Regions from separate parts of the Duganella sp. HH101 genome, predicted to be linked through region 1. Evidence: predicted binding sites of a transcription regulator. Region 1 holds the regulator's gene; each other region holds the start of a gene.
The links. Region 1 encodes FliA, which starts transcription of late flagellar genes. Its sites were predicted from a motif close to CTAAAGTTTNNNNNNNNNNNGCCGNTA; they were not measured.
Positions count from the first base shown of each region.

Region 2: the regulator FliA is predicted to act here: its motif matches at 6,218-6,244, upstream of DUGA2_RS14340 (flagellar protein FliT).
Region 3: the regulator FliA is predicted to act here: its motif matches at 7,813-7,839, upstream of fliD (flagellar filament capping protein FliD).

Region 1 covers NZ_LRON01000005.1:341,361-351,441, reverse strand. The annotation lists gene flgA (flagellar basal body P-ring formation chaperone FlgA) at 1-229, shown strand, start outside; gene flgM (flagellar biosynthesis anti-sigma factor FlgM) at 338-652, shown strand; gene DUGA2_RS11115 (flagella synthesis protein FlgN) at 660-1,136, shown strand; gene motD (flagellar motor protein MotD) at 1,155-1,928, opposite strand; gene DUGA2_RS11105 (flagellar motor protein) at 1,930-2,676, opposite strand; gene DUGA2_RS11100 (RNA polymerase sigma factor FliA) at 2,658-3,389, opposite strand; gene DUGA2_RS11095 (antiactivator of flagellar biosynthesis FleN protein) at 3,433-4,230, opposite strand; gene flhF (flagellar biosynthesis protein FlhF) at 4,223-5,659, opposite strand; gene DUGA2_RS11085 (transposase) at 5,809-6,840, opposite strand; gene flhA (flagellar biosynthesis protein FlhA) at 6,890-9,010, opposite strand; gene flhB (flagellar biosynthesis protein FlhB) at 9,007-10,081, opposite strand, start outside.
Region 2 covers NZ_LRON01000008.1:8,018-18,098, reverse strand. The annotation lists gene DUGA2_RS14370 (S9 family peptidase) at 1-1,527, shown strand, start outside; gene DUGA2_RS14365 (CsbD family protein) at 1,578-1,769, opposite strand; gene DUGA2_RS14360 (bifunctional 2-polyprenyl-6-hydroxyphenol methylase/3-demethylubiquinol 3-O-methyltransferase UbiG) at 1,888-2,511, opposite strand; gene DUGA2_RS34805 (hypothetical protein) at 2,677-2,799, shown strand; gene DUGA2_RS34495 (hypothetical protein) at 2,831-3,022, shown strand; gene DUGA2_RS14350 (M13 family metallopeptidase) at 3,041-5,077, opposite strand; gene DUGA2_RS14345 (HDOD domain-containing protein) at 5,310-6,137, shown strand; gene DUGA2_RS14340 (flagellar protein FliT) at 6,289-6,567, shown strand; gene DUGA2_RS14335 (aminotransferase class I/II-fold pyridoxal phosphate-dependent enzyme) at 6,673-7,899, opposite strand; gene DUGA2_RS14330 (FimV family protein) at 7,990-9,510, opposite strand; gene fumC (class II fumarate hydratase) at 9,665-10,081, shown strand, end outside.
Region 3 covers NZ_LRON01000009.1:253,160-263,240, forward strand. The annotation lists gene DUGA2_RS16845 (hypothetical protein) at 1-382, opposite strand, end outside; gene greB (transcription elongation factor GreB) at 396-962, opposite strand; gene DUGA2_RS16855 (hypothetical protein) at 1,078-1,647, shown strand; gene DUGA2_RS16860 (sensor histidine kinase) at 1,684-2,868, shown strand; gene DUGA2_RS16865 (response regulator transcription factor) at 2,892-3,539, shown strand; gene DUGA2_RS16870 (GGDEF domain-containing protein) at 3,691-5,271, shown strand; gene DUGA2_RS16875 (flagellin) at 5,567-7,150, shown strand; gene DUGA2_RS16880 (flagellar protein FlaG) at 7,241-7,630, shown strand; gene fliD (flagellar filament capping protein FliD) at 7,875-10,081, shown strand, end outside.

The DNA of each region.
Region 1 (10,081 bases):
ATTGCCACCGGGCACTCCGCTGCGTCTCGATACGCTGCGCAGCAAGCCGGTGGTGCAATCCGGACAACTGGTGCGCCTGGTGTCCAGCGGCAACGGCTTCAGCGTGTCGGCCGAGGCGCGCGCCATGAGCACGGCCGGCGACGGCCAGGTAGTCCAGGTAAAAACTTCCGGTGGGCAACAAATCACGGGAATCGCCAAGGCTGGCGGGCTGGTGGAGGTGGCGTTTTGATCGAACGCCAGGGGACTTGAGGCACGGCAACGCTAAAGTTTTGGGCGCAGCCGCCGTTACATACTCAGATCCCGGAGTTTCGTACTCCTACCAGAGAAGGATAGAGCTGTGAAAATTAACGATACATTGAAGAGCACGACCGGCTTGCCGTCGTCGTCCCCGGCTTCCACCTCGACTGCGCGCGGCGCAGACAAGGCGGCAGCCCCGGCGACGCCTGCAACGTCCGACAATGTGCGCCTGTCGCCGCAAGGCCAGGCATTGGCGGCCAGTGCGGCCGGCGGCAACAGCGCGGTGTTCGACACCAAAAAAGTCGAACGCATCAAGCTGGCGATAGCCGACGGCCAGTTCCAGGTCAACTCGGAAAAAGTGGCGGATGGCTTGCTCGATACAGTCAAGGATCTGCTGCACTCTCGCAAACGATAGGTCTACCATGTCAACCGCTACCCCGCTGAACAGCCTGCGCGAAGAAGAACAGATCATGACGACCCTGCTGGGCGTCCTGAAGCAGGAGCAGCAATACCTGGTGGCGGCGGAAATCGATGGCCTGACGGCCCTCACCACGAAGAAATCGGCACTGGTCACGCAGATGACCCTGTTGTCGGCCCAGCGCCACCGCGCCCTGGGCAAGGCCGGCTACCCGGCCGAGGAAGCCGGCATGGATGCCTGGGCTGCCGCCTGCGGCGCCGACGCCGCCGAAGCGACCGCCTTGTGGCAAGCGCTGCAGCAGCACGCGCGCGCGGCCAAGGAACTGAACCGCCTCAACGGCATGCTGATCAACAAGCAGATGAACCACACGCAGGGCGCGCTGCAAGCGCTGCGGCCGCAAACGGCGGCTGCGAACAACTTCTACGGCCCTGGCGGCCTGTCCACTTCCCTGCCCCGCAGCCGCGGCTTTTTGGCCGGCTGATTCAATTCCGCCGACCGCCTACTGCTGCTGCGGCGTCGTCGGCAACTCCGTCACCGCGTCCGGAATGCCGGACAAGATCGTCACCGCCACGCGGCGGTTGCGCGCGCGGCCGAGTTGCGTGTCGTTCGACGCCACCGGTACGTTGGCGCTATAGCCGACCGCCGTCAGCCGCTCCGGCGCCACGCCGGCGTCGATGAACAGCCGCACCACGCTGCTGGCGCGCACCGCCGACAATTCCCAGTTGGACGGGAACAGCGTATTGCGGATCGGCTGGTTGTCGGTATGGCCCTCGACCTGCACCTTGTGGTCGTCGCTTTTCAGCAGGCTGGCGACGGCGCGCAGCGCCTCGGTCGATTCATTGGTCAGGCGCGCCTCGCCCGGATCGAACAGCACCGAGGCATTGATCTCGACGCTGACGCCGCGGCTGTTCTGCGTCACCCGCACCTTGCCCTCCTTGACCAGCGGCGCCAGCGTGGACAACAAGTCCTGCGCCAGCTTGGTCATCTGGGTCTTTTCCTTGCGCAGCAGTTCGGCATGGCGCTTCAGGTTGGGATTGGGGATCGGCAGATTGGGCACTTCGGTATTGATGGGCTTGGCCGAGCCGGCGCCGCCGAAGGCGTCGCCCAGCGCCACCGACAGCACCTTGTACTGGCCGATATTGACCACCGAAATCGCGTACATGACGACGAAGAAGGCGAACAGCAGCGTGATGAAGTCGGCGTAGGAGATCAACCAGCGCTCGTGGTTCTCCGCTTCGTCGTCGAACTTCCTGCGCGCGCGCCGGTTCTGCACGTCAGTGCTCCCGCATCAGCGTGGCGATGCGCTCGTCGATGACGCGCGTGTGGTCGCCGGTGGCGATGTCGTAGAACACGGCGGCGGCGATTTCCTGCTGGTGCACGGCCTGGGTGACGATGGCCTTGAGCTTGTTGGCGATCGGGTAGAAGAACAGGTTGGCCAGGCCGACGCCGTAGATGGTCGAGACGAAGGCCACGGCGATGCCGGAGCCGAGCTTGCTCGGGTCGGTGAGGTTTTCCATCACGTGGATCAGGCCCAGCACCGCGCCCAGGATGCCGATGGTGGGCGAATAGCCGGCCGCCGATTCCCAGATGCGCACCGCCTGCCGCTCCTCGGTTTCGAAGGCGGTGATTTCGGTGTCGAGGATCTGGCGCAGCTTGTCCGGGTTGATGCCGTCGACGATCAGGCGCAGGCCCTTGGTGTTGAACTTGTCCTTGGACGCCAGCATGTAGCGCTCCAGCGACAGCAGGCCGTCGCGCCGCGCCGCCAGGTTCCAGGCGTTGATGTCGCGCGCCAGCACGGCGCGGCTGTCGGCCGGCGGCGCGAACACCAGCCGCAGCATGCGCAGGCCGCGCACAAAAGTCCGGAAGCGGGTCTGCAGCATGACGGCGCCGAAGGTGCCGACCACCACGATCGCGAACGCGGCCGGCTGCAGCAGCGAGGACAGCTTGCCGCCTTCCAGCGTCTGGCCGATGACGATGCCGGCCAGCGCCAGCAGCACCCCGGCTACGCTGGCCCAGTCCAAGACCGCTCCCGAAGTGAGGCGCGCAGACGCGCCACGGCCTGCGTATGCAACTGCGATACGCGCGATTCCGATACGCCCATCACGGCGCCGATTTCTTTCAAGTTGAGCTCCTCTTCGTAGTACAGCCCCATCAGAATCTTCTCGCGCGGCGGCAAGGCGTCGATGGCGTCGATCACGGCCTGGCGGAAGTCGCCGTCCAGCAGCGAGCGCAGCGGGTCGGCGTCGTCGTCGGCCGCATAGCGGTCGAGGAAGCTGTCGTTGCCGTCGTCGTCGTGAAAATCCTCGTAGTACACCAGCTGGTGGCCGCCGCCTTCGGACAGCATTTCCTGATAGTCGGCCAGCGACAGCTTGAGCATCTTGGCCACTTCCGACTCGGTCGGCGGATGGCCCAGACGCTGCTGCAGGGTGCTCATGGCGGTTTCGATCTTGCGCATGTTCTGGCGCATCGAGCGCGGCAGCCAGTCGCTGTTGCGCAGCTCGTCCAGCATCGCGCCGCGGATGCGCAGCACGGCATAGGTTTCGAACTGGGCGCCGTGGGTTTCCTCGTAACGGCTGATGGCGTCGAGCAGGCCGATCATCCCGGCTTGCACCAGATCGTCGACTTCGACGCTGGGCGGCAGTTTCGCCTTCATGTGATGGGCCAAGCGCTTGACCAACGGCATATGCTCCGTCAGCAAAGAATCCTTGTCCGCTTTCCCTTTGACCGTGTACATAGCCTGTTTATTATTGATTAAGCGCTAAAATATTGATGCTCCCTTAACGGAAAGATGGCGAGCCGGCCAGCGCGAAGCGCCCCGCCAGTTGACGAAACGCGACCGAAGCCCCGGCCAGCGGAAACGCATCGACCACCGCACGCCCCAAGCGTGCCGCGCGTTGCAGGTACTCATCCGCCGGCACCGATCCCATCGAAACGAGGTTCACCGCCAGGTATCGGCTTGCTGCCTGTGCCATATTATCGTATACCACCTTTGCTTCCGATTCGGAAGCCCCGGTGACGAGAATTCCGAACGGGCGCCGTCCCAGCTCCTGGTTCAGGCGCTTGATCATACTGTAAGCGGCCTTGATCGAGGTAGCGCTATTCGACACCTGCACCACGATTTCCGAGCTGGCCATGACCGGCACCGGGAAGGCCACGCCGTCGAACTCGCCGTCGACGATGACGATGCCGGTCTGCTTGGCCAGCACATCGAAGGCCTTGGCCAGGCGGCGGGTCTCGTCCGGGCCGCTGCGCGGCAGGCCGCGTGTCATCGACGCCACAGCAAAGCCTTGCGGCACCTGGTGGATCACCTGGTTCAGCGCGCACTCCTGGCGCGCCACGTTGAGCAGGCTGGCGCCGCCGTCCACACCGAGGCGCGTAGCCACGCCGTGGGCGCTGGCGCAGGCGTCGACCAGCAGCACGTCATTGCCGGCGCGGGCCAGCGAGGCGCCCAGGTTGACCAGCATGGCGCCCTTGTCGTCCTGCGGCGTGGCCGACAGGAAGGTGACGATGCGGGGCTGCGGCCCCGCCAGCATGCGGCGCAGTCCCTCCGCCTGGTCGAAATCGAAATTAGCCAAGGTGCACCTCGCGCATTGCTTGCTCGTTCTGGCCGTTGCTCATCAGCAGAGGCAGTTCGGCGTCCAGGTATTGGGTGTTGACGACATCGCGTTTCAACTTGAAAGCGCGGTCGATCAGGTAGGCCGGATCGGCCAGGTGCAGGTCTTCCGGCACGCGCTGGCCGTTCGAGACGTAGAACAGGTTGAGCTTCTGGCGGATCACCACGTCGAGCACATTGCCGATCGCGGCGGCCTCGTCCAGCTTGGTCATGATGCAGCCGGCCAGGCCGCTGCCCTGGTAGGCGCGCACCACTTCGTTCAGGGTTTCCTGGGTGGCCGTGGCGTTCAGGCACAGCAGGCGCTTGACGTCCGAGCCCGCGCCTTGCAGCATCGAGACCTGTTCCGTCACCATCTGGTCGCGCTGGCTGACGCCGACGGTGTCGATCAGCACGGTGTGCTTGTTCTTCAATTCTTTGAGGGCGATGCGCAGGTCGGCCTCGTCCTTGACCGAGTGCACCATCACGCCGAGGATCTTGCCGTAGATGCGCAGCTGCTCGTGGGCGCCGATACGGTAGGCGTCGGTGGTGATCAGGGCCAGCTTGTCCGGGCCGTGGCGCATCACGCAGCGCGCGGCCAGCTTGGCGGTGCTGGTGGTCTTGCCGACGCCGGTCGGACCGACCAGCGCGAACACGCCGCCCTGCTCGATCAGCGCGTCTTCGTTGGCCATGGTTTGCAGGTTGCGGGTCAGCACGTTCTTGATCCAGCGCATGCTGTCGGCGGCGTCGCGGTTGGCCGGCAGTTTTTCGATCAGGTAGCGCGCCAGGCTGGCCGAGAAACCGGCCGCCAGCATCTCGCGCAGCACGGCGGCTTTCTGCGGCTCGCGCGCTTGCGTCGTGCCCCAGGAGATTTCGGCCAGCTGGGTTTCCATCATGCCGCGCATGGCGCGGATTTCGCCCATCATGTTCTGCATTTCGGCGGCGGCGTTCTGCTTGGCGCTGGCGACGGCGGCGCTGACCATGGCGGCGATCTGGTCGACGTCCAGCGTGGCAGGCGCCGGCGCTGCGGCAGCGGCCTTGGTGGCGCTGGCGAACGACGCGGCGGAAGCGACCACGCGGCGCACCGGTTGCGCAGGCAGAGCGGCCGGGGCCGGGGTTGGGTAGTTGGTTTCGAAACGCGGTTCCATGCGCGATTCCATGCGTGGCTCCAGACGCTGATCGGCGCGGGCTTGCGGCGCGGCGGAGGTCAGGTCGAGCGACGGCGCCGGATCGGCCATCGGCGAATGCGGCGCAGGCATGGCCAGCGAAGCGGCATCGTCGTTGGCCAGCGCGAGGATTTCAACGCCGCCATCGGCCTGGCGGTTGGACAGGATCACGGCATCGGGGCCGAGCGATTCGCGCACTTTGCGCAGTGCCTCGCGGGATGTCGGTGCGGTAAATTTTTTGACGTTCATGGCCGGCTCTCAGGAATCTAAGTCGAGCAGCGCGTCTTCCGGATGAGACGCCTTGACTCTGACAGTGCCATTATTGACGATGCACTCTGGAAACGATCCGACGAACAGGGGTAGAAATGGGCCGCATTTCCCACTGCGGCCGAGGCGGCTTAGCGATTGCGAAAAACCTCGTCCAGCGAGGTGGCGTCGACAAAGTTCCGCGCCCAGGCGGACAGCTGCGGCACATCGGCTTCGGCGATGCGCGACAATACGTGCGCATCCAGCGGGCCAAAGCGCTGAACAAGCAACGCGGTAAGCCCTTCAGCCCACCCCTCTTGCCTACCCTCTTGCCTACCCTCTTGCCGGCCCTCTTGCCTACCCTCCTGCCGGCCCTCCTGCAGCCCTACCTGCCGCCCCTCTTGAAGGCCTAATTTCAAGCCTTCTTTCCGGCCAATTTCCATTCCAATACGTTCAATAGAAGACAAGTAGACCATGGCCCTCCTCCTTTCTATTTCCAACATGCCAGATCGTAAACGTACCTCAAGCCCCGTCGGCAAGCGCATGATCCAGTCGATCACCCGGTACAAGTTGATGATACGCTGCCTGTCCCAATCACGCTGATACAGTAGCTTGGTGAGCTTCCACTTGGCGATGCGGCGCCGATGGGCGTTGCCTTTGGTCTGCCGCGCCTGCAAATGCGCCATTGTCACCAGCGCAAAGGGATTCTCGTGCTGCCGTAGTTCATCAAGGCGATCGGCATAGTCCAGCAGTTTAACGACCGGGAACTCAATCCCCATCCTGCAACCAAGCAGACGATAAGCAAACGACGAAGGCCGCCAGCGCCTGCCATCGTCCGTCAGCAACGCCAGGCTGGCGACAGGTCGCCGATAGCGATCGTAGACACGATAATTGTAGACAAACATGCGCTCAGCGAACCGCGCATCACGCCAGCCCTGCACCTCCAGATGCACCAGCACCCATTGCTCACGGCCGTCATGCAAATACACGCTGACCAGTTTGTCGAGCACGCGCTTGCCCAGTTCCGCATCGCGCGCCAGCGCGCCGAACTCCTGATCGAGAAAAGCATGCGGCCGCGACCAGTCGATCGCGGCATGCGCAAGGGGGAAGTAGAAAGCCATGAATTCCGGGAAGTGGCACATGACCACCTCCTTCCACGGCGTATCGAAGTCGTCGTCATCCATGCGGACAGTCTAGGCCGCCCGCATGGCTGCATGCGCGATCCGCGCAAACTTATGCCGGCTGCTGGCCCACCAGCGCCGTCACGCGGATGGTCTTGGTCTCCGGGATCTCGGCATGCGACAGCACCTTCAGCTGCGGCAAGGCGCGGCGCAGGAAGCGCGACAGCAAGGCCCGCAGCGGACCAGGAACCAGCAGCACCGGCGTCAGGCCCAGCGCCTCCTGCTGCTGCGCCGCCTGCTGCGCCTGCTGCGCGATGGTGTCCGCCAGCCCCGGCTCGATGCCCGCACCGTCCGGGCCGCTGGCCGCCAGCGCCTGCATCAGCAAGCGCTCCAGGCGATTGTCCAGCGTCATCACCGACAACTCGCTGGCGCCGGGGAACAGCTGCTGCACGATGGCGCGGCCCAGCGAAATGCGCACCAGCGCCGTCAGGTCGCTCGGATCCTGCGTATGCACGGCGTGCTCGGCCAGCGTCTCGATGATGGAACGCATGTCGCGGATGTGCACGCCTTCCACCAGCAGGTTCTGCAGCACCTTCTGCAAGGTCGACAGCGACACCATCTTCGGCACCAGGTCTTCCACCAGCTTGGGCGCATCCTTGCCCAGATGGTCGAGCAGCGCCTGCACCTCGGCGCGGCCCAGCAACTCGGACGCATGCGTCGTGATCAGGTGGTTCAAATGCGTCGCCACCACCGTGCCGGCGTCGACCACCGTGTAGCCCATGCCCTGCGCCTGGTCGCGCAGATTGGCGTCGATCCACGTGGCCGGCAGGCCGAAGGCCGGATCGGTCGTCACCAGGCCCGGCAAGGTGCCGCTGGCCATGCCGGGATTGATCGCCAGGAACTGGCCGTTGAAGGCCTCGCCCGTGCCCACCTCCACGCCCTTGAGCGTGATGCGATAGGCCGACGGTTTCAATTCCAGGTTGTCGCGGATGTGCACCGGCGGCGCCAGGAAACCGACCTCCTGCGCGAACTTCTTGCGGATGCCCTTGATACGCTTGAGCAGCTCGCCGCCCTGGGTCTTGTCCACCAGCGGAATCAGGCGGTAGCCCACTTCCAGGCCCAGCGTATCGACCGGCATGATGTCCTGCCAGCTGGCCTCTTCCTGCTCCGGCGCGGCGGCCGGCGAGGCGGCCGCTTCCGCCGCCGCCACTTCGGCGGTCTTGCCGGCTTCGGCCTTGCGCGTCATCAGGTAAGCCGAGCCCGCCAGCACGCCGGCCAGCAGCAGGAACACCAGGTTCGGCATGCCGGGGATCAGGCCCATGCCGCCGATGATGGCGGCGGTGATGTACAGCACCTGCGGCTTGGCGAACAACTGCCCCACCACCTGGGTGCCGATGTCCTGTTCGCTGGCCACGCGCGACACCACGATACCGGCCGCGGTGGAAATCACCAGCGACGGGATCTGCGCCACCAGGCCGTCACCGATGGCCAGCAGCGTGTAGTTCTTGAGCGCGTCGGCGAAGGTCAGGTCGTGCTGCAGCAGGCCGACCAGCAGGCCGCCGACCACGTTGATCACCGTCACCAGAATGCCGGCCACGGCATCGCCGCGCACGTATTTGCTGGCGCCGTCCATGGCGCCGTAGAATTCCGCTTCCTGCGCCACTTCGCTGCGGCGCTTGCGGGCCTCGGCCTCGCCGATCAGGCCGGCGTTGAGGTCGGCGTCGATCGCCATCTGCTTGCCCGGCATCGCATCCAGGGCGAAACGCGCGCCCACCTCGGCGATACGGCCCGCACCCTTGGTCACCACGGTGAAGTTAATGATCGTCAAAATAATGAACACCACGATACCGACCGTGTAGTTACCGCCGATCAGGAAGTGGCCGAACGCTTCGATCACCTTGCCGGCCGCGTCGGCGCCGGTGTGGCCCTCGGTCAGCACCACGCGGGTCGACGCCACGTTCAGCGACAGGCGCAGCATGGTCGACACCAGCAGGATGGTCGGGAAGGCCATGAAGTCCAGCGGCTTGACCGTGTACAGGCTGGTCAGCAGCACGATCACCGCCAGCGCGATATTGAAGCTGAAGAAGATGTCGAGCACAAAGGCCGGCAGCGGCAGCACCATCATCGCCAGCAGCATGATGATCAGGATAGGCGCGGCCAGGCTGCTCTTGTTGCGGCTGTTGGCGATACCTTGCAGCCATGGCGGCAGTTTCAGGTTGCTCAAGGCGTTCATGCGGGTGCTCCGTTGTTCAAGTCAGGTTTCTTCTTTTGCGATGCGGGGTTGAGCGGATCGAGCTCAGGCGGCACATCGAGCGTCTTCGGCACATCGGGACGGTTGCCATTGCCCTTGCTGAACAAGCGCAGCTGGAACACATAGGCCAGCACTTCGGCCACGGCCGAGTACAGCGCCTCCGGAATCTCGTCGCCAATCTCGGTGTGCTTGTGCAGCGCGCGCGCCAGCGCGGGCGCTTCCAGCAGCGCCACCTTGTTCTCGCGGGCGATCTCGCGGATCCTGGCCGCCACTTCGTCGGTGCCCTTGGCCACCACCTTCGGCGCGCCGCGCATGCCGTCGCTGTACTTCAGCGCCACCGCGTAGTGGGTCGGGTTGGTGACGACCACATCGGCGGTCGGCACGTCGGCCATCATGCGGCGCTTGGCCATCTCGCGTTGCAGCTGGCGGATCTTGGCCTTGATCTGCGGATTGCCGTCCGATTCCTTGGATTCCTGGATCAGCTCCTGGCGGGTCATCTTCAGCTTGTTCGCGTAGTGCCACATCTGGTAGGGGCCGTCGATGGCGGCGATGAAACCGAGCGCGCCGACGATGAACAGGAAGCTGCTGCCCAGCATGTTGAGCGTGTGCGCCACGCCCAGCTTGAGCGGCTCGACCGCCAGACCGATCACGGCATCCTTCTGCTTCATGACCACCAGCCAGGCCACCAGGCCGACCACCAGCGCCTTGGCCACCGCCTTGAACAGCTCGACCAGCGAGTTGGACGAAAACATATTGCCGAGGCCATTGGCGGGATTGAGTTTGTTGAAGTTGGGGGCGATCGCCTTGCCGCTGAACAGCCAGCCGCCCACCAGCAGCGGCGAGGCCAGCGCGACCACCATCACCGCAACGCCCAGCGGCAGGCAGGCGAGCATCACCCGCACCACGTCGACCAGGATGCGGTTGATCAGGATGTCGGCATCAAAGATTTGCTCCTGGTTCAGCGTCAAGCCGGACACCAGGGCGGAATGGAGTTGCCGTATCAGCCCGTCGCCGGTCATCCACAGGCCGGCGCCGGCCGCCATCAGCACGGTA
Region 2 (10,081 bases), on a different contig from region 1:
CGCCGCTTCGAAATCTTCGCCGACCGCACCGACGTGGTCGAGCAGCGCTACCCTGCCGCCGGCGATCCGAACGTGCTGGTGCAGCTGAAGATCGTGTCGCCGACCAGCGGCGAGATCCGCAACGTCGAGCTGGGCGCCAACCAGGACATCTACCTGGTGCGCGCCGACTGGAGCGCCAGCGCCAAGGCCCTGCTGTTCCAGCGCCAGAGCCGCGACCAGAAGCAACTGGAACTGGTGTCGGTCGACGCCGCCACGCTGGCGCAGAAAGTGCTGATCACCGAAACCTCGCCGACCTGGGTCAGCATCTTCGACGACCTGCGCTTCCTGGGCAACGACAAGGGCTTCGTCTGGGCCTCCGAGCGCAGCGGCCGCAAGCACCTGTACCTGTACGACATGAACGGCAAGCTGCAGCACGCCATCACCAGCGGCGAATGGGGCATCGACCGCCTGCTGGCGCTGGACGAAAAAGGCGGCCGCGTGTTCGTGCAATCGAACCGCGACGCCGTCGTCGACAGCCAGACCTATATGCTCAAGCTGGACGGCAGCAGCGCCAACAAGCCGGTGCGCATCACCCAGGGCGACGGCTGGCACGACGCCTCGTTCGCCCGCAACGGCGAAGTGTTCGTCGACACCTACTCCGATCCGGACACGCCGCCGCAGGTCAGCATCCGCCGTCCGGACGGCGCGATGATCAGCTGGCTGGAGCGCAACGAGCTGAACGCTTCCCATCCTTACGGCAAATACCTGGACGCCCACCTGCACACCGAGTACGGCACGCTCAAGGCCAAGGACGGCCAGACCCTGTACTACTCGATGATCAAGCCGAGCGGCTTCGACGCTGCCAAGAAATACCCGGTCTACCTGTCGACCTATGGCGGCCCGCACTCGCAGCACGTGGCGCGCAAATGGGGCAACTTCTTCGACCAGTACATGGCGCAGCAGGGCTTCGTGGTCTGGCGTCTGGATAACCGCGGTTCCTCGCGCCGCGAGCGCGTGTTCACCGACGCCAACTACCACAACCTGGGCAAGGTCGAGGTGGAAGACCAGATCACCGGCATCGAATGGCTGGGCAAGCAGAGCTTCGTCGACGCCAAGCGCGTGGGCGTGTTCGGCTGGAGCTACGGCGGTTTCATGACCTTGCGCCTGCTGGCGGAAGCGTCGGACAAGATCGCCATGGGCGTGTCGGTGGCGCCGGTGACCGACTGGTCGCTGTACGACACCCACTACACCGAGCAGTTCATGGGCACGCCGAAGGAAAACGCGGCGGGCTATGCATCGGCGGGCGTGTACTCGCACCTGGACGGCTTGAAATCGCCGCTGCTGCTGGTGCATGGCATGGCCGATGACAACGTGCTCTTCACCAACACCACGCGCATGATCGACGCGCTGGTCAAGCGCAATGTGCACTTCGAGCTGATGACCTATCCGGGCGCCAAGCATGGCATCTCGGGACGCGGCCCGCAGCGCCACGTGTACGGCAACATCGAGGCCTTCTTCAAGAAGAACCTGATGCCGGAAACGAAATAAACAGTATAAAAAAAGGACCCTCGGGTCCTTTTTTTATGAGGGTGCGACGCTTAGTTGCGGTTGCCCTTGACGACATCCTTGACGGCTTCTTTCGCATCGCCCAGGCCTTTTTGCAGCTTGCCTTCAGCTTGCTTGTTCAGGCCCTTGGCTTGCTGCTCCGAGCTGCCGACCAGCTTGCCGGCTTCTTCCTGGATTTTGCCGCCGATGTCTTTCGCAGTACCTTTAACTTGATCTTTGTTCATGGTGAACTCCTAGTGGGTGATGAAGCTACAGGACACGCAGCGCTGTGCTGTGTGCATGGCATCCACTATAGGCAGAGGGCGGCTGAGTTTCTGTGCGCTTACGCACCCTGAACCGCAATCAAGTTTTGCGCCAGACGCTGGCCAGCCAAGGCTGCTGTGCGCGCGGCAAGCCCGCCGGGCGGTAGTAATGTTGGACTGCGATAAAACCCGCTGCCAGCAGGTAACGCTCCCAGGTTTCATAATCGTAGTAGCTGCCGTAGCGCGGGCCGTTCCAGCCTTCGCGGTTGTCGCCGCGCGGGTTGGAGCTGAACAGCACGCCGCCGGTTTTCAGCGCGGCATGCAAGTCGCGCAGCACTTGCGGCAACGCGGCGCTCGGCACGTGGAACAGCGAGGCATTGGCATAGACGCCGTCGAAAAAACCGGCGGGCAGGTCGAGTTTGACGAAGTCCTGTTGCCACGCCTCGCAGCCGCTGTAGGCGCGCGCCATCTCGACGAAACGCGCCGAGCCGTCGACGCCGATCGCTTCGTGACCCATGTCCTTGAAGGTCTTGAGGTCGCGGCCGGGGCCGCAGCCGAGGTCCAGCAGGCGGTATGGCGCCGGGCCTTGTATGGCCGCCAGCAAGGCGGCGATGTTCTGGCTCACATCGTGGTCGATAGTGCCGGCGAAGAATTGCTCGGCGGTGCGCTCGTAATGCTGCAGCGTGGTCTGCGTGATCTGCTCGATGGGGTCGTCGGGGTTCATGCCGCCAGTATATACGGCGGGTGCGAAATTCGGCCTGTGCGGCATTCGTGCTCGTTTGGATGTCTCGTTCTGTCTCGTTTTGACTCGTTTGAACTTTGTGCGGCGCACAAGGTCTAACGAGACAGAACGAGACAAAACACGACACAACGAGCGAGGAGAACGAGCATGAATGCCGCACAGACCTGTGAGCTTCCACCCGCCGCATACTCCGAGCTGGCGGATTTTCTACGCAAGAGCGGCAGCACGCTGTCGCCGGTGGAGGCGGCCATCATCGCCGTCCGCGAGTAACTGGGCCAACGCCGCCCGCCTGCGCGACCGTTTGCAAAAGCGCGCCGCCAAACAGCCCTTGTCCGCCGCCGACGCCATGACCGTCGCCGCGAAATCGATGAGCGACGCCCTGACCACCGCCCTTGCGCTGGTAGAGCACGCCAACCATCAATCGCAAAACACATTGGAGCGCCGCCTGCCCCGCTATCGCCGCGAGTACGATCAACTGACCGACGATCACTGACGGGCAGCGCCGTTCAATTTACCAGACCCGCACGCGGTCCTTCGGCGCAAGATACAAAGTCTGCCCTGGCTGCACATTGAAAGCCTGATACCAGGCATCCATGTTGCGGACGGTGGCGGTGCGCCACTTGTCCGGCGCGTGGCCGTCGGTCAGGATCGCGCGGCGCAGCGCCGCTTCGCGTGCCTTCTCGCGCCAGCTCATCGCGTAGCCGATGAAGAACTGCTGGTCCGCTTCCGCCGTCGCACTCGGCTTGGCCAGCGTGGCCCGGTAGGCATCATGCGACGCCGCCAGGCCAGCCAGGTCGGCCAGGTTCTCGCTCAAGGTCTGCTGGCCGTTGATCGCCAGATCCGGGAACGGCTTGTACGCCGAGTACTGCGCCGCCAGCGCCGCCGAAGCGCGCTTGAAATGCTTGCCGTCGGCCGCCGTCCACCAGTCGCGCAGCAGTCCCCTGGAATCGAACTGGGCGCCCTGGTCGTCGAAGCTGTGGCTGATCTCGTGGCCGATGGTCGCGCCGATGCTGCCATAGTTCACCGCATCGCTGGCCTGCGGATCGAAGTACGGCGCCTGCAGGATCGCCGCCGGGAAGTTGATCGCGTTCTGCATCGGCATGTTGACCGCGTTGACCAGCTGCGCCGGCATGCACCACTCGCCACGGTCCACCGGCTGCTTCAGCTTGGCCAACTGCTGCTGCGTGTGTACGCGTTCGGCGCGCAGCAGGTTGCCCAGCGCATCGTCAGGCGTCACTGCCAGCTGTTCGTAGCTGGCCCACTTGTCCGGATAGCCTATGCCCACGTACAAGGTCTTGAGCTTGGCGTGCGCTTCCAGTTTGGTGGCCGGCGCCATCCACGCCAGCTGGTCGATGCGGGCATGGAAGGCATCGACGATCTTGGCCACCATCTGCTGCAAGCGCTGCTTGGACTCGGGCGGGAAATATTTGGCCACATACACCTTGCCCAGCGCATCGGGCATGGCCATGTTGACGGCGTTCAGGCTACGCTTCCAGCGCAGCGATTGCTCCGGCGTGCCGTTCAGCGTGCGGCCATAGAAATCGAAGTGCTGCTCGGCCAGCGCCTTGGGCAGCGCGCTGCTCACATGGTTCACGCTGTGGAAGGCGAGGAAATCCTTCCACGTTTCCAGTGGCGCCGACTGCACCAGCCTGGCCGCGCCCACCACCGCGCCCGGATGCCAGACGATGAATTTTTTCTGCTCGCCCAAACCGGCGCTGGCGAAGAAGGCCTTCCAGTCCAGCCCCGGCGCCTTGCGCGCGAAATCGGCGGCGCTCCAGTTGTTGTTCGCCTTCAGCACGTCGGACGACACCTCGCGGCTGGCGTGCGCCATGGCGATGCGGCGCTCCAGTTCGAACACGCGGGCGGCCCGCGCATCGGCGTCGGCGATGCCGGCCAGCTTGAAGGTGGCGGCGATGTGGGCCTGGTACTGGCCGCGCAGCTTTTTCATCGCCGGCGTGTTGTCCAGATAGTAGGCGCGATCCGGCATGCCCAGCCCGCCCTGCAGCAGATAGGGCGTGTAGTGCTCCGCGTCTTTCAGGCCTTGCGCGATCCACAGGCCGAACAGGTTCTCGGTGAAGAAGTTGGTGGCGTTGAGCGGATCGACGTCGGCCCGCAGCGTGCCGCCCAGCGCCCTGGCCAGCTCGCCCTTGTCGCGGATGGCGGCGATCTGTTGCAGCAGCGGTTGCAACGGCGCCAGTCCCTTGGCCTCGATGCCCGCTTCGTCCATGAAGCTGGCGTAGAAGTCGGCGATTTTTTTCGCCTCGGCGTCGGTCGGCTGCGCCGCCATCGCTTCGATCAATTTCAGGAGACGCTGGTTGGTGTCCTCGATCAGCGCGTTGCCCACGCCCCAGCCGCTGCGGTCGGCCGGAATCTCGACGCTGTTGAGCCAGTCGCCGTTGACGTAATCGAAGAAATCGTCGCCCGGCAGCACGGCGGTTTTAGTGGCGGCGGCCGGCGGTGCGGTGTTGGCCGGCTCGGCGCGCAGCGGCGCGGCCAGCATCAGGGTGGCGCAGACGGCCAGGCGTAGAGCGGTTGCGGATGGGTGCATAAAAGTCCCTTGATAATGGATCTGGTTGGATGACGGGCGTGGTACGCCAGCCTGCACTCTATCGCCTCCGCATGCGCGCCGCCGCCGGTTTGCGACGAACTGCGGATTCCGCGGAACAGATGGTTGCAGCACGGCAGAAAAGAGACGCTCCCCCAGCAAAATTGCTTCATTCATTCTGGGAATCGCTATATAGTTAGCCTATAGCAACGCGCTAATTACCCAGGAGATAAATATGAAACTTGATGCCCTGTTCCAGAATCCAACTGCGTTGCCCACTGCGCCTAAAGTCGTGGAAGAGCTGATCAGCAGTTTCGACAAGGCCAGCGTCTCCACCGAAGAGATCGCGAAGAAACTGTCGACGGACCCGGTGCTGAGCGCCAAGCTGCTGCGACTGGCCAACTCGGCCTACTACCACGTCTCGCGCAGCATCGGCACCGTGGAAGATGCGGTACTGATGCTCGGCTTCGTCACCGTGCGCACGCTGGTCATCAGCTCCGGCCTGGTCAGCGGCTTCAAGACCGTGCCCGGTCTCGACCTCAAGCAATTCTGGCGCTACAGCCTGCACACCGCGGTGTGCGCCAAATGGATCGCCAAGAAAACCAAGGAAAACACCGACCTCGCCTTCACCATCGGCATGATGCACGCCATCGGCCAGCTGGTGATCCACTCGGCGATGGCCGAACAGGCGATGGCGCTGGACAAGGTGGCCGGCCCGATGGACTCGCGCCGCCTGGACGCCGAACAGGCTTCGTTCGGCTACACCTTTGCCGATGTCGGCGCCGAACTGGCCAAGCGCTGGAAGTTCCCGCAAACCTTTTCGGAAACCATCCTGGCCTTCCCGGAACCGCACCACAACGGCGAGCTGAATCGCCTGGCCGCCGTGGTCTCGCTGGCAGCCTGGCGCGCCCGCGTCGAGCAGGCGCAGCTGAGCGACGACGAGATCGCCGCCTGCTACCCGGCCGACCTGGCCGAGGAGCTGGGCCTGGACGACAACGCCCTGATCGACGACATGCCGCCGCCGGACGAGCTGAGCGCGGGCCTGGAGGAGCTGGTCAAATAAGCCAGCTTGCTTTAAAGACCATGGAAAGCCGCCGATTTCGCATCGCGCGGCTTTTTTTTCAAATATTTTTTCAAAACACCCTAAAGTTCCCGTTTAAGGCGACGTTAATCAGGACATGCGGTAATCCGTTTTAACTAGCCAGGGTGAGAACATGACCTCCACCGAAGTCCTCTCGATGTACGAAAATATTGCCGGTTTGACCAATCAGATGGCCGCCGCCGCACGTCTGGGAGACTGGGATGGCCTGAGCCGCCTGGAAGCGCAATGCGCCACCGAAGCCCGCGCAGCCGGCAGCGGCACCCCGGCACTGAGCGGCGCCCCGCGCTTGCGCAAGATCGACCTGCTGAAGCAAATCCTGGCCAACGACCGCGAAATCCGCGACGTCACCGAGCCATGGCTGAACAGCGTTCCCGGCATGTCGCGCCAATAAACCCCCCCCTCTGCCCAAAGCGCCTCCCCGGCGCTTTTTTTTCGCCCCAAACAAAAAAGGGTCGGACCCCGCATGGGGTCCGACCCTGTTCGCCGCCGTGCGGGGTCAGGCGCCCAGCGCCACCCGCAGCGACAGCGCGATCCCCTGCGCCGCCTTGGTGATCTCTTCCAGCGAAGGGAAGCTAGGCGCGATGCGGATATGGCTGTCCTTAGGATCGTTACCATAAGGGAAAGCCGCGCCAGCCGGCGTCAGCGTGATGCCGGCTTCCTTGGCCAGCGCCACGGTGCGCTTGGCCGAGCCCTGCGGCGTGACCAGATCGATGAAGTAGCCGCCCTGCGGACGGGTCCACGACACGCCCGGCACGTCGCCCAGGTAGTGCTCGAACTGCGCCAGCACCGCCTCGAACTTCGGCTTCAACAGCTGGCGGTGCTGTTCCATCAAGGCTTCCACCGTCGCCACATCCTTCAGCAGGCGCACATGGCGCAGCTGGTTGATCTTGTCCGGGCCGATGCTGCGGATGCCCGCGTGCCTGGTCCACCAGGCGATATTGGCCGGCGACGCCGCCAGCGCCGCGATGCCCGAACCGGCCCACGTCACCTTGGACGACGACGCGAACACGATCGCGCGGTCCGGGTTGCCGGCCTGGGCGCAGGCGTCCAGGATGTTCGCCACTTCCAGCTTCTGCTCGCCCAGATGGTGGAAGCGATAGGCGTCATCCCACATCAGGCGGAAGTCCGGCGCGGCGGTCTTCATCGCCGCCAGACGGGCCACCACGGCGTCGGAGTACACCACGCCGCCCGGATTGCTGTACTTCGGCACGCACCACATGCCCTTGATGCTGGCATCCTCGGCCACCAGTTTTTCCACCAGGTCCATGTCCGGGCCGGCTTCGGTCATCGGGATGTTGATCATCTTGATGCCGCGCGCCTCGCAGATGGCGAAATGGCGGTCGTAGCCCGGCACCGGGCACAGGAAAGTGACCGGCTCGCGCACCCACGGCGCATGGCCGGGCGTGCCGTTGAGCAGGCTGTAGATGATCACGTCATGCATCAGCGACAGGCTGGCGCTGCTGTCGACCACCACCTGGGCGGCCGGCACGTCCAGCAGCTTGCCGAACAGTTCGCGCGCTTCCGGCAGGCCGATGGTGCCGCCGTAGTTGCGGCCGTCGGTCCCGTCGACGGCCTGGTAGCCGTCCAGCGACGCCATCAGGGCGTTCGACAGATCCAGCTGCTCGGGGGCTGGCTTGCCACGGGACATGTCCAGCTTCAGGCCGAGTTGTTTGAAAGCTTGGTATTGCTCGTGATGCTGAGACGGGAGATCTGCTGCGGTCATAAGGCTCTTTCAGGGATGGTGGGAATATGGGCGTCGAATACTATACCCCAGAACGTCCCGCTTGGATAAGAGCCGGCAGTTATATGCTTATTACCGTTCCATCATTGATTCGGGCGTGACTTCGTGCAATGGCGGCGCCTCCACCGGCGGCGTCTCCTCGGCGGCCGGCTTTTTCTTGCGGAATCCTTGCCAGATCTTCAACGGCCCGCTGCCGCGCTTCTTGCGCAGATAGAGGAAGCCGCCCGCGCCGAGCAGCAGCGCCAGCAACCCGGCGCCGGCCCCGATCAGCGGCAGATTGCTGGACGGCTGCTCCGGCGGCTTTTCCTTTTTGTACTTCAGCTTGGGCAATACGCGCACCTTCTTGACCGGCGCCGACGCCTCCGCCGACGCCGCGCCGGAAGCCGGCTCGCCCGCCGCCGCGCTCGCAGCGCTCGCCGCAGACGCCGCCCCGGCCGAGGCCGACGCACCATGCGCCGCCTCCGCAGCAGCGGACGCCGAGGTCGAATGTGCCGCCGCAGCCGCCGGCGCTGCCGACGCCGCATGCGCAGCCGAGGCCGCATGCGCCGCCGTAGCCGCCGCCTCATGCCCGCCAGCCGGACCGCTGGCCGCCGGGCCATGCACGCCCGACGCCGCCGGCTGCGCAACCGCAGCCGTCGCCGGTGCGACAGCCGTCCCGCTGGCAGCCGCCCCGCCCTTCGCCGCCAGCGCGCCCTGCAGCACTTTTACCTTGCCCTCCAGTTCGACCAGCTTGCTGGACAACTCCACACTATGCGTGTCCAGCACCGCGCATTCTTTCGCGCTCATGCCGGATGGCGTACAAGCCGCCGGAGCCGCCGGCCGTTTCACGCCCTTAGGCAGCGGCAACGGAGGCAGGGGCAACAAAGCCTGCGCCACGCCCAGCGGCACGCCGCCATCGGCCTGCGCCGCCTCGCCGCCGGCCGCCGGCCTGGGCGGCACCGCACGCACCGCCGACCGCCGCGATGGCGCAGACGCAGACGCAGGCGCAGCCCGCAAGCCGCCCGGCTCGCCCACCTCCGACTCATGCGCAGCCGGCATCGGCGCCGGCCGCGTCCGGTCGCGCACAGGAGCCGGCGCCGGCGCCGTATCGACCGGAGCAGACGCCGCCACCTCAGCCGCCTTGGCCGCCCGAGCCTGCGCCGCCGTCTGCGCCACCGTCAACACCGGCAGCGCCGACGGCAACGGCGCCGGATTCGGATCCGGCTGCAGCCACACCGTGGCCGCGCGCACATCATGGCGCCCGGCCGCACTCAACTCCAGGAACAAATGGACATACTCGGCATCGATATTGCGGGTCGTCGTCAGATGCAGGAACTGGCGCCCGTCGCGCCGCACCACCGACATATGAACGCCGGCCAGCGCCGGATTCATCGTAATGCTGGCGCCGCGATACACATCCGGCTGCGCCAGCCGCACCTGCAGCGCCGACACCTCGTCCGGCGCCAGCTGCACCAGCTCGATATCGGCCGACAAGGGCTGGCCGATGAACGAGCGCACCGCCACCTCCCCCAGTTCCGCCGCCGACGCGGCAGCCGCCAGCGACAGTGCGCCGGCGCAAGCAAAGATCAAGGTCAGGAAAGGTGTGCGCTGCATGTTGTGGTCGCTTGGCCGCGAATTCTAAAAGTGTATCAGCTATAACGGCTGAATTTCCCGGTTTTGTAGCCCCAGGTTAATTTTTCCAGACTGCGCTACACTAGAAACCACTTAGCAAACTCACATGATTGCCTATCCGCCCAAAGGAAAAACCATGAACACCAGAAGTGAACGTGACAGTTTTGGCCCGATCGACGTTCCCGACCACCAGTTGTGGGGCGCGCAAACCCAGCGCTCGCTGGAACACTTCCACATCTCCACCGAACGCATGCCGCTGGAGCTGATTCACGCGCTGGCCAGCGTCAAGCGCGCCGCCGCCCGCGTCAACCTGGACCTCGGCCTGCTCGACGGCGCCAAGGCCATCGCCATCACCCAGGCCGCCGACGAAGTGCTGGCCGACCAGCACCCGAGCGAATTCCCGCTGGCCGTGTGGCAGACCGGCTCCGGCACCCAGTCGAATATGAACATGAACGAAGTGCTGGCCAACCGCGGCTCCGAGCTGATGGGCGGCGTGCGCGGCGAAGCGCGCAAGCTGCACCCCAACGACGACGTCAACAAAGGCCAGTCCTCG
Region 3 (10,081 bases), on a different contig from region 1:
GCGTGCGCACAGCGGTGAAATCGGCCTGGTCGCGGCCGTCGATCAGCGAGATGCGGTAGCCCGACACGCCCTTGTCCACCGGAATGCGCACCGGGATCAGCTTCTGCTCCCACTCGGGCGACGTCACCTGCGCGCTCAGGTTGACGTCCTGCCCCTTCATCATCTCCAGCATCAGCCGGTCGCGCTGCACGCGCAGGGTCGAGATCTTGATGTCGTAGGCGCCGTACTTCGGGCTCGACGCATCCAGCGCAGCCACCAGCAGACGCCGGATATGGCTGTTATAGAAATCCGATTTGCTGGAGTTCAGGTCGATGATGTAGCTGTCCAGCGCCAGCGCGGACGCCTGCCAGCCCAGCAGCGCCAGCAGGCACAGCCCGCGCAATGACCGGCGGACGCTAGTCGGCAGACGGGGCCGGATAGCTCACCTCGAGGATTTCCAGCTCCTCCACGCCGTGCGGCGCCTGGAAGGTGATGACATCCCCTTCGCGCGCCTTGGTCAGCGCGCGCGCCACCGGCGCCACCCAGCTGATCTTGCCGTTCAGCGGATCGAGCTCGTCGATGCCGACAATGGTGATGGTGCGCGTTTCATCGAGCTGGTTGCAATAGGTGACGGTGGCGCCGAAGAACACCTGGTCGCTGCCGTGGTGCACGCTGGGATCGACGATGGCGGCCGAATCCATGCGCTTGGTCAGGAAGCGGATGCGGCGGTCGATCTCGCGCAGCCGGCGCTTGCCGTAGATGTAGTCGCCGTTTTCCGAACGGTCGCCGTTGGACGCGGCCCAGTGCACGATGCGCACCACTTCCGGCCGGTCGACGTCGATCAGCTGCAGCAGCTCATCCTTGATGCGCTGGTAGCCTTCCGGGCGGATATAGTTCTTCGACCCGGCCGGAATGGCCAGCGCCAGCGCGGCGGCTTCCTCGTCGTCGTCCTGGTCCGACTCTTTGACAAATGCTTTGTTCATGCGGGCTATTGTAACGGCTTCGTGCGCTGGCGGGGCTGTTGTGCACGTTCGGTGTTTTTCCCCGCGCCGGCGATGCTTTCACGTATCATGATAACGATAGAACAACGCTTCAACGATGAAACTATTCCACCGCTTCTGCCGCTCGCTGTTTGCCCCGCTGGTCTACCTGGCGGCGCTGCTGCTGTTGCTGGAGGACTGGCTGTGGGACATCGGCATGCGCGTGCTGCGCCGCCTGTCGTCGTGGCCGCCGCTGCACCGGCTGGAGGACTGGATCTGCTCGCTGGGGCCCTACGCCGCGCTGACGCTGTTCGTGCTGCCGGCCACGCTGCTGTTCCCGGTCAAGCTGCTGGCGCTGTGGGCGATGGCGCACGGCCACGCGCTGCTGGGCCTGCTGGTGATCCTGCTGGCCAAGCTAGCCGGAGCGGCGGCGGTGGCGCGCATCTTCCTGCTGACGCGGCCAGTGCTGATGACCATCGTCTGGTTCGCCCGGCTGCTGCACTGGTTCCTGGCGCTGAAGGAACGCTGGATAGCACGGCTGCGCGCCACCGCCGCCTGGCGCCGCGTCGACGCGCTGGCCAAGACGTGGCGCCACTGGCGCCAGCACGCGGTGCCGGCGCCGGGCAGCTGGACGGCGCGCTTCCGCCGCCTGCTGCGGCGCTTCCGCGCGCGCTGGCGCGCCCGCTGACGTGGTCAAATCAACCATATTATTTATAACATTATCATGAGCGCAGCTTCCCCTCCCCGCCCCGACAGCGCGGCCCTGGCCGCCGAACTGGAACAGGTGCGCGCGCGCTTCGACGCCATCGTCTCCAACACGCCGGGCCTGGTCTACCAGTTCGTGCTGCACGCCGACGGCGCCGTCTCCTTCCCCTATCTGAGCGACGGCTGCCAGGCGCTGCTGGGCCTGACGGCGGCCGAGCTGCACGCCCATCCCTCCCGCTTCCTCGAACTGATACTGCCGGACGACCGCAAGTCCTATCTGGACGCCATGCAAGCCTCGGCCGCCGCGCTGTGGAGCTGGAACTGGGAGGGCCGGATCTGGGTCGACGCCTGGAAGGACGTCAAGTGGATCAACCTGCGCTGCACGCCGCACGCGCTGGCCGGCGGCGCGGTGCGCTGGGACGGCATCATGACCAATATCAGCGACAGCAAGCAGGAGCAGCTGGAGGTGCGCCACTCGCGCGCCCGGCTGGCCGAGCTGAGCGCGCATGCCGAGCGCGTCAAGGAACAGGAGCGCACCCGCATCGCGCGCGAAATCCACGACGAGCTGGGCGGCAACCTGACGGCGATCAAGATGGCGCTCGCCATGCTGGCCGCGCGGCTCGACGAGATCGGCGACTACCCGGTGCTGCGCGAGAAAACCGACTACGTCGACGCCCTGGTCGACCGCACCATCGACGCCGTGCACCGCATTTCGCTGGACCTGCGGCCCGCCGTGCTGGACCTGGGCCTGGTCGAGGCGCTGGAGTGGCAGGTCAAGGAATTCGAGAAACAGGCGGGCATCGCCTGCACCTTCAACGCCAACCAGCGCGACGTCGAGCTTGACAACGAACAGGCGACGGCGCTGTTCCGCATCGCCCAGGAGGCGCTGACCAATATCGCCAAGCACGCCGGCGCCACGCGGGTCAGCGTCAAGCTGGCGCGGCTGCGGCACCACGTCAGCCTGAAAATCAGCGACAACGGCAGCGGCATCCGCCAGGCCGACCGCGCCAAGCCCGATTCCTTCGGCCTGCGCGGCATGGCCGAACGCGCGCGCGCGCTGGGCGGCACGCTCAGCCTGAGCCACGCGGCCGGCGGCGGCACCGTGGTGACGATCAAAATTAAACGCGAAACCGAGCGCGCGGCCCTCATCGCGGCCGCCGCCGGCGCTACAATAGCGGGTGAAAACATTTCTGCTGTGAAATAGTAAAAGATAGGATCAAGAGTCACATGTCAGAAAAAGCCATCATCAAGGTCTTCATCGCCGACGACCACGCCATCGTGCGGGAAGGCTTGAAACAAATCCTGGCCGAGACGCGCGACATCGTCGTCGCCGGCGAGGCGGAAAACGGCCTGGACGCCATCAAGCTGTTCCGCAAGTCGGACTGCCAGGTCATGCTGCTCGACATTTCCATGCCCGACCGCAGCGGCATCGAGGTGCTCAAGCAGATCAAGAAGGAAAAGCCGGAGCTGGCGGTGCTGATGCTGTCCATGCACCGCGAGGACCAGTACGCGATCCGCTCGCTGAAAGCCGGCGCGGCCGGCTATCTCACCAAGCAGAGCGCGCCGCGCGAGCTGGTGACGGCGATCCGCCAGGTCGCCGGCGGCCTCAAGTACATCAGCCCGGCGCTGGCGCAGGAACTGGCCAACCACGTCGGCGAGGACCACGAGGCGCCGCCGCACGACAGCCTGTCCGACCGCGAGTACCAGACGCTGACCATGATCGCCTCCGGCAAGACGGTGGGCATGATCGCCAAGGAACTGTCGCTGTCGGTCAAGACGGTCAGCGAATACCGGGCACGGCTGCTGGTCAAGATGAAGCTGAAAAATAGCGCGGAGCTGACCCATTACGCAATCAAGAACCAGTTGATAGAATAGGCACTGGACGGCGCGCGCACGCGGTTGCTGGAATGCTCAGGCTTAATGCCATGATGAAAGGTACCTTCCGGCCTTTTATCCGGGCTATGCCCAAGGCAACGCGCACTTATCATGGTAGGAATGAGTAAACCTTCAAGAGGCCGCGCGTAACATGTCCAGCAAACCCACCACTCCCGAGCAGAATCCGGCCGACATCGCACGCGAGGCGTTCAAGCGCCTGGCGGTGCGCCGCATAGCGCCGACGCCGGAGGCCTACCGCGACATCTACAACGAAATCGCCGGCGTCGCCGCCGAACCGGCCGCCGCGCCGATCGTCGCGGTCGATCCCGGCCCGGAATCGGTGCTGAGCCAGTTCGCCACCCGCCTGACCGAAAACACCGGCGACCTGGCCGACTTCGGCCGCCGCTTCAACCGCGCCGTCAAGTCGCGCGACTGGGAAGGCTATGCCAAGACCCTGTCGCAGCTGGTGGAAAAACACTTCATCAGCCGCAAGACCGGCATCGAAGTGGCCGGCCTGCCGGCCGAGGACGAGCAAAGCCGCACGCTGCGCGACCTGCTGAGCCGCACCCTGACCTTCGCGGTCGCCTCGCTGCTGTCCGGCGCCCCGGTGCTGGTGGCCGAGGCCGAATCGCTGGGCGCGGCCACCAAGCTGGCCCACAGCGAGGAGGCGCTGGCCGAGATCGCCCTGCGCCTGAAGCAGCTGTGCTACCAGATCGAGCTGCGCGGCGCCGACAGCGGCGAACAGCAGGAACTGCTGCTGCGCCTGTTCAAGCTGCTGCTGGAAAACGTCAGCGAGCTGCTCGACGACGACAGCTGGCTGCGCGGCCAGATCGAATCGGTGCAAAACCTGATCACCGGCCCGATCGACGTGCGCGCGCTGGAGGAAGCCACGCGCAGCCTGAAGGAAGTGATCTACAAGCAGGGCCAGCTCAAGCACAGCCTGTCGGACGTCAAGCTCACCGTCAAGAACATGATGATGACCTTTATCGACCGCCTCGGCCAAGTGGCGGCCTCGACCGGCGACTTCCACGAAAAGATCGGCGGCTATTCGGAAAAGATCAGCAAGGCCGACAATATCGCCGAGCTCAACACCATCCTCGACGAAGTGCTCAAGGAAACCCGCCTGGTGCAGAGCGAGGCCCTGAAGGCGCGCGACAAGATGGTGCTGGCGCGCCAGGAAGTGCAGGACGCCGAGAACCGCATCCACGCGCTGGAGGCCAAGCTGCAGCATTTGAGCGAGCTGGTGCGCGAAGACCAGCTGACCGGCAGCCTCAACCGCCGGGGCCTGGACGATGTGTTCGAGCGCGAGACCGCGCGCGCCGACCGCCGCGGCACGCCGCTGTGCATCGCCATCCTCGACCTCGACGATTTCAAAAAGCTCAACGACACCTACGGCCACATCGCCGGCGACGCCGCGCTCAAGCACCTGGTCAAGATCGTCAAGGACACGCTGCGCTCGATGGACGTGATCGCCCGCTTCGGCGGCGAGGAATTCCTGATCCTGATGCCGGAGACCTCGGTCGAGGCGGCGGCCAGCACCATGACCCGGCTGCAGCGCGAGCTGACCAAGCATTTCTTCCTGCACGATAACGAGAAGGTCTTGATCACCTTCTCGGCCGGGGTGGCGCTGCGCCGTCCGAACGAGGAGCAGACCGAGCTGGTCAAGCGGGCCGACAAGGCCATGTACACCGCCAAGCAGACCGGCAAGAACCGGGTGGTCGTGGCCGACTGAGCCGTTTTATTATCAAAACACTTACAGCCCGGCGCCCGCCGGGCTTTTTTTTGCCCCAAACAAAGAGCGAAATATAATTATTTTTGCCCTAAAGATTCCCCGAATGCGGTCGTTTAAACGGGCAAGCGTGTTGAACTTTAGGCCTGATGCAGAAAATTTCCCGCCTTTTTGCCCCTTAATTTTCCCACTGGGCAACCGTTACCGATTACAACAGCGGTTTGATTGTCTCGGAATGTGGAGGCAGACCAATGGGAACTGAGCATATCGCCGAATCGAAGTATTTTGGAGAAACATCATGGCACAAGTCATTAACACTAATATTGCATCGCTGAATTCGCAACGTAACCTGACCACCTCGCAAGCAAACCTGTCGACTTCGCTGCAACGCCTGTCCTCCGGTCTGCGTATTAACAGCGCCAAAGACGACGCCGCAGGTTTGGCCATTTCGGAACGCTTCACTTCGCAAATTCGCGGCAATACCCAGGCAGCACGTAACGCCAACGATGGCATCTCGCTGGCGCAAACGGCTGAGGGTGGCTTGAGCACCGCCGGTGACCTGCTGCAGCGTATCCGCGAACTGGCAGTCCAGTCCGCCAACGGCACCAATTCCGATTCCGACCGCAAGTCGATCCAGGGCGAGGTTTCGGCCCTGTCGCAAGAGCTGGACCGCGTGGCCAACACCACCCAGTTCAACGGCCAGAACGTGCTGGATGGTTCGCTCACCGCTGCCCAGTTCCAGGTCGGCGCCAACGCCAACCAGACCATCAATGTCGGCGTCCAGTCGGCCAAAGCCACCGACATCGGCAACAACACGCTCGATTCGGTGGTTGACGGTACCGCCAACAACACCGCTTCGGCGGTCTCCGGTGGCGCCAACCACATCACGACGGCGCAGAAACTGACGATCACTTCCGGCACTGGCACCACCACCAACGTCAACGTTGACATTGGCGAGAGCGCCAAGAAAATCGCCGCCGGCGTTAACGCGCTGAGCAGCTCGAGCGGCGTCAAGGCAACCGCCGTCACCACGGCCACCATCGCCGGCGGCGCGGCCGGCAATGCTGCCATCCCTGACGGTTCGGTCCAGTTCCAGCTGCGCGGCGACAACTCGGTGGAAAGCGACGCCAACTCGACGGCAGTCACCATCTCGGCCCAAGTCAAGGGCGGTGACTTGTCGGGACTGGCTCAGGCGATCAATGCGCAAGTCGGCACCACCGGCATCAGCGCCTCGATCCAGACCAACGCCACCAGCGGCTTCAAGGAAGTCAAACTGACCAATGCATCCGGTGCAGACATTCAGATCACGAACACCAACGTGGTCAGCGGCACCGGGGTTGACTCCTTGGCAGGATCGGCATTGCGTGGCGCAGACAAACCGGCCAGCGGTGCGACTGCCGCCATTCCTGGTAACGTCGTGGCAATCCCGACCGGCGCCGTCGGCGGCGGCGCAGCAACCCAAGTGACCGTGGGCGGCAGCCTGAGCTTCTCGTCGGATTCCGGCTTCACGGTGGCTTCCGACGTCGGCACCGACATCGTCAACGTCACCGCCGGTTCCAACCTGCAATCGGTCTCCAAGATCGACGTCAGCTCGGTGGCCGGTTCCAACGCCGCCCTGCTGACCATCGATTCGGCTCTGAACCAGATCAACAGCAACCGCGCTGCACTGGGTGCGATCCAGAACCGTTTCGCCTCGACCATCTCGAACCTGAACACGACGACGGAGAACTTGTCCGCTTCGCGTAGCCGGATTCAAGATACCGACTTCGCGTCGGAAACGGCCAACCTGACCCGCGGCCAGATCCTGCAACAAGCTGGTACCGCCATCTTGGCCCAGGCCAACTCGCTGCCGAACGGCGTGCTGTCGCTGCTGCGTGGCTAAAATCCGGGGCAGGGTTGACCCGATAAGGTCGCTCTGACTAGGTTCCCCGGTTGATTTATTCAACCGGGGATTTTTCACAAAGGAAGCATCATGACTATCGATACCATCGGCACGGCCACCCAGGCCCGCCCAGTAGACCGCCCGGCCACCGCCGCCGGCGGCGAAGTCGCCGCCCAGGGCGCCGCGCGCGCGCCGGCCACGGCCGTCGAAACCGCGGCCGCCGTCAAAGGCCCGGCCAACGTACCGACGCTGGAACAGGTCAACCAGGCCGTATCGCAGCTGAACAAGTCGTCGCAGGCCAAGTCGCAGGGCCTGGAGTTCTCGGTCGACAGCGACACCAAGCGCACCGTCGTCAAGGTGATCGACCAGACCACCAAGGAAGTGCTGCGCCAGATTCCATCGCCCGAAGCGCTGGAAATCGCCAAATCGCTGGAATCGAAATCCGGCGCCTCCGGCTTGCTGATCCAGCAAACCGCCTGAAGCGGCCGCGCTCGCGCGCGCCGCTTTTTCTGTCTTCATGGCATCCTGCAAGCAGGAATGCCGCCGCCGCGAATCTCACGGGCATGCCCGTTGCGCAGCCATACCGCCGCCCCGCCACGCCCTGCAGCGCCGACTGCTGCCCGTTTTTTCAGCTTTGCCTGAACTGGCAGGTATTCTCCCCTCTCAAGTCCGGTTTGATTCTGCCGATATTGTCTTATATTATTGCTTTACTTAGGAGCACATCGTGGGCATCTCTTCACCAGGCATAGGCTCTGGCATCAAAGTCGACGAGATCGTCAGCAAGCTGATGGCGGTTGAGTCCGCGCCGCTGGCCGATTACGACAAGAAGTCGGCCAGTTATCTGGCTAAGGTGTCTGCGTTCGGCAATTTATCCGGCGCGCTGGGCTCGTTTCAAAGCGCGCTGACAGGGCTGACCTCGGTATCCAGCTTTCAAACCTTGATCAGTACGCCCAGCGATTCTACGGTGATGACCGCCACCGCGAGCAGTACCGCGCAGCCAGGCAGCTACCGCGTCAACATCAGCCAGATCGCACAAGCGCAGACGCTGGCCTCGACCGGCTACAAGAGCACCACTGCCACCATCGGCCTGGGCGGCAAGACCACTATTAATTTTTCGCTCGGCACCACCAACGGCGGCACCTTCGGCATCGCCGGCACCCAGCTGGGCGCCAGCCTGTCCAGCGGCGGCCTGACGCCAGGTTCGCTGAGCATCAACAATACCGCGATCGCCACCGATGGCACCACCCGCAGCGCGCGCCTGCTGGCCGACGCCATCAACGCCAAGAGCACCACGACAGGTGTCTCGGCCAAGGCGTCCTCCACGCTGACCAGCGCCACCCTGTTCGGCGCCGCTGGCGCCTCGACTTTCGGCAATATCGACACCAGCGGCGGCGGCACGTATTCGCTGTCGGTCGGCGGTGTGGAAATCGCCACACAGGCCACCGGTGTGGCCGCCGGTGCCGCCGGGGGCATCACCGCCGCCTCGCTCGACGCCGCACTGGCGCCCAACACCGCCATCGGGCGCGCGCTGGCCGACGCCAACATCAAAGTTCTAGGCACGGCCGCCGGCGGCGACCTGCAATTCAAGAATGAAGACGGCAGCAACATCGCGATCGCCGAAGCGGTCAGCGGCAGCGTCACCGGCGGCATCGGCAACAGCGGCACCGCCAACATCGGGTCCAGCACGACGGCGGTGAGTTCCATCACGCTGGTGTCGACGGACGGCAGCCCGATCACCGTCGGCGGCACCGATCCCACCAAGGCCGGCTTTACCGCCGGCGTCGGTGGCGCCTACCTCGGCGCCAGCTTTGCGGCGGACTCCAGCCGCACCAGCGGCAACATCGTCATCGACAGCAGCAACAACACCTTGCAAGGCATCATGGCTGCCATCAACAAGGGCAACTTCGGCGTCACCGCCAGCATCGTCTCGGACGGTTCCAGCGGCACCAACGCCACCCCGAATCACTTGATCCTGACATCGTCCGCCACCGGCGCCAGTTCAACCATGAAGATCACCCTGGCCGGCTCCGGCGGCAACCCGCCGGATGACAAACTGGTTGAACTGCTGGGCTACGATCCGGGCGGCACCCAGAATCTGAGCCAGAAGGCAGCAGCAGCCGATACCAAGGCGACCGTCAACGGCATCGCCGTCACCAGCACCAGCACCAGCATCAGCGGCGCGATCAGCGGCATCACCATCAACGCCCTCAAGGTCGGCAGTTCATCGCTATCGGTAAGCAAGGACAGTGGTTCCTTGTCCACCTCCGTCAGCGGCTTCGTGAAGGCCTACAACGACTTGAGCGGCCAGATAGCGCAGCTGGGCGCCTACAATCCGGACACCAAGACCGGCGGCCCGCTGCTGGGCGATACGACGCTGCGCAATCTGCAAGCCTCGATCCGCCGCCAGCTGGGCACTTCGATCACCGGCTTGCAAGGCAGCAGCCTGACCAACCTGTCGCAGATCGGCATCTCGTTCCAGAAGGATGGCACGCTGACCCTGGACAACGCCAAGCTGCAAAAGGCCATCGCCAACAACTTCAACGACATCGCCAGCCTGTTCGCAGCGGTCGGCCACGGCAGCGATCCGGACGTCAAGTTCGTCAGTTCCGGCACCAACACCAAGGCCGGCGACTACGCGATCAACATCACCCAGCTGGCCACCCAGGGAACGCTGCAAGGCACCGCCGTATTGCCGACCGAAACGGTGATCGATACCGATACCACCTGGACCGTGACGCTGAACGACACCAAGCCGGCCACGCTGGCCAACACCGCCACCATTTCGCTGCCGGCCGGCAGCTACAATCCCAGCCAGTTAGCCACGCTGTTGCAATCGTCGATCAACGGCGTCAGCGCGTTTGCCAACGCTGGCGCCACCGTCACCGCCACCGTCGGCGACGATGGCAAGCTGAAGCTGGCCTCGACCAGCTA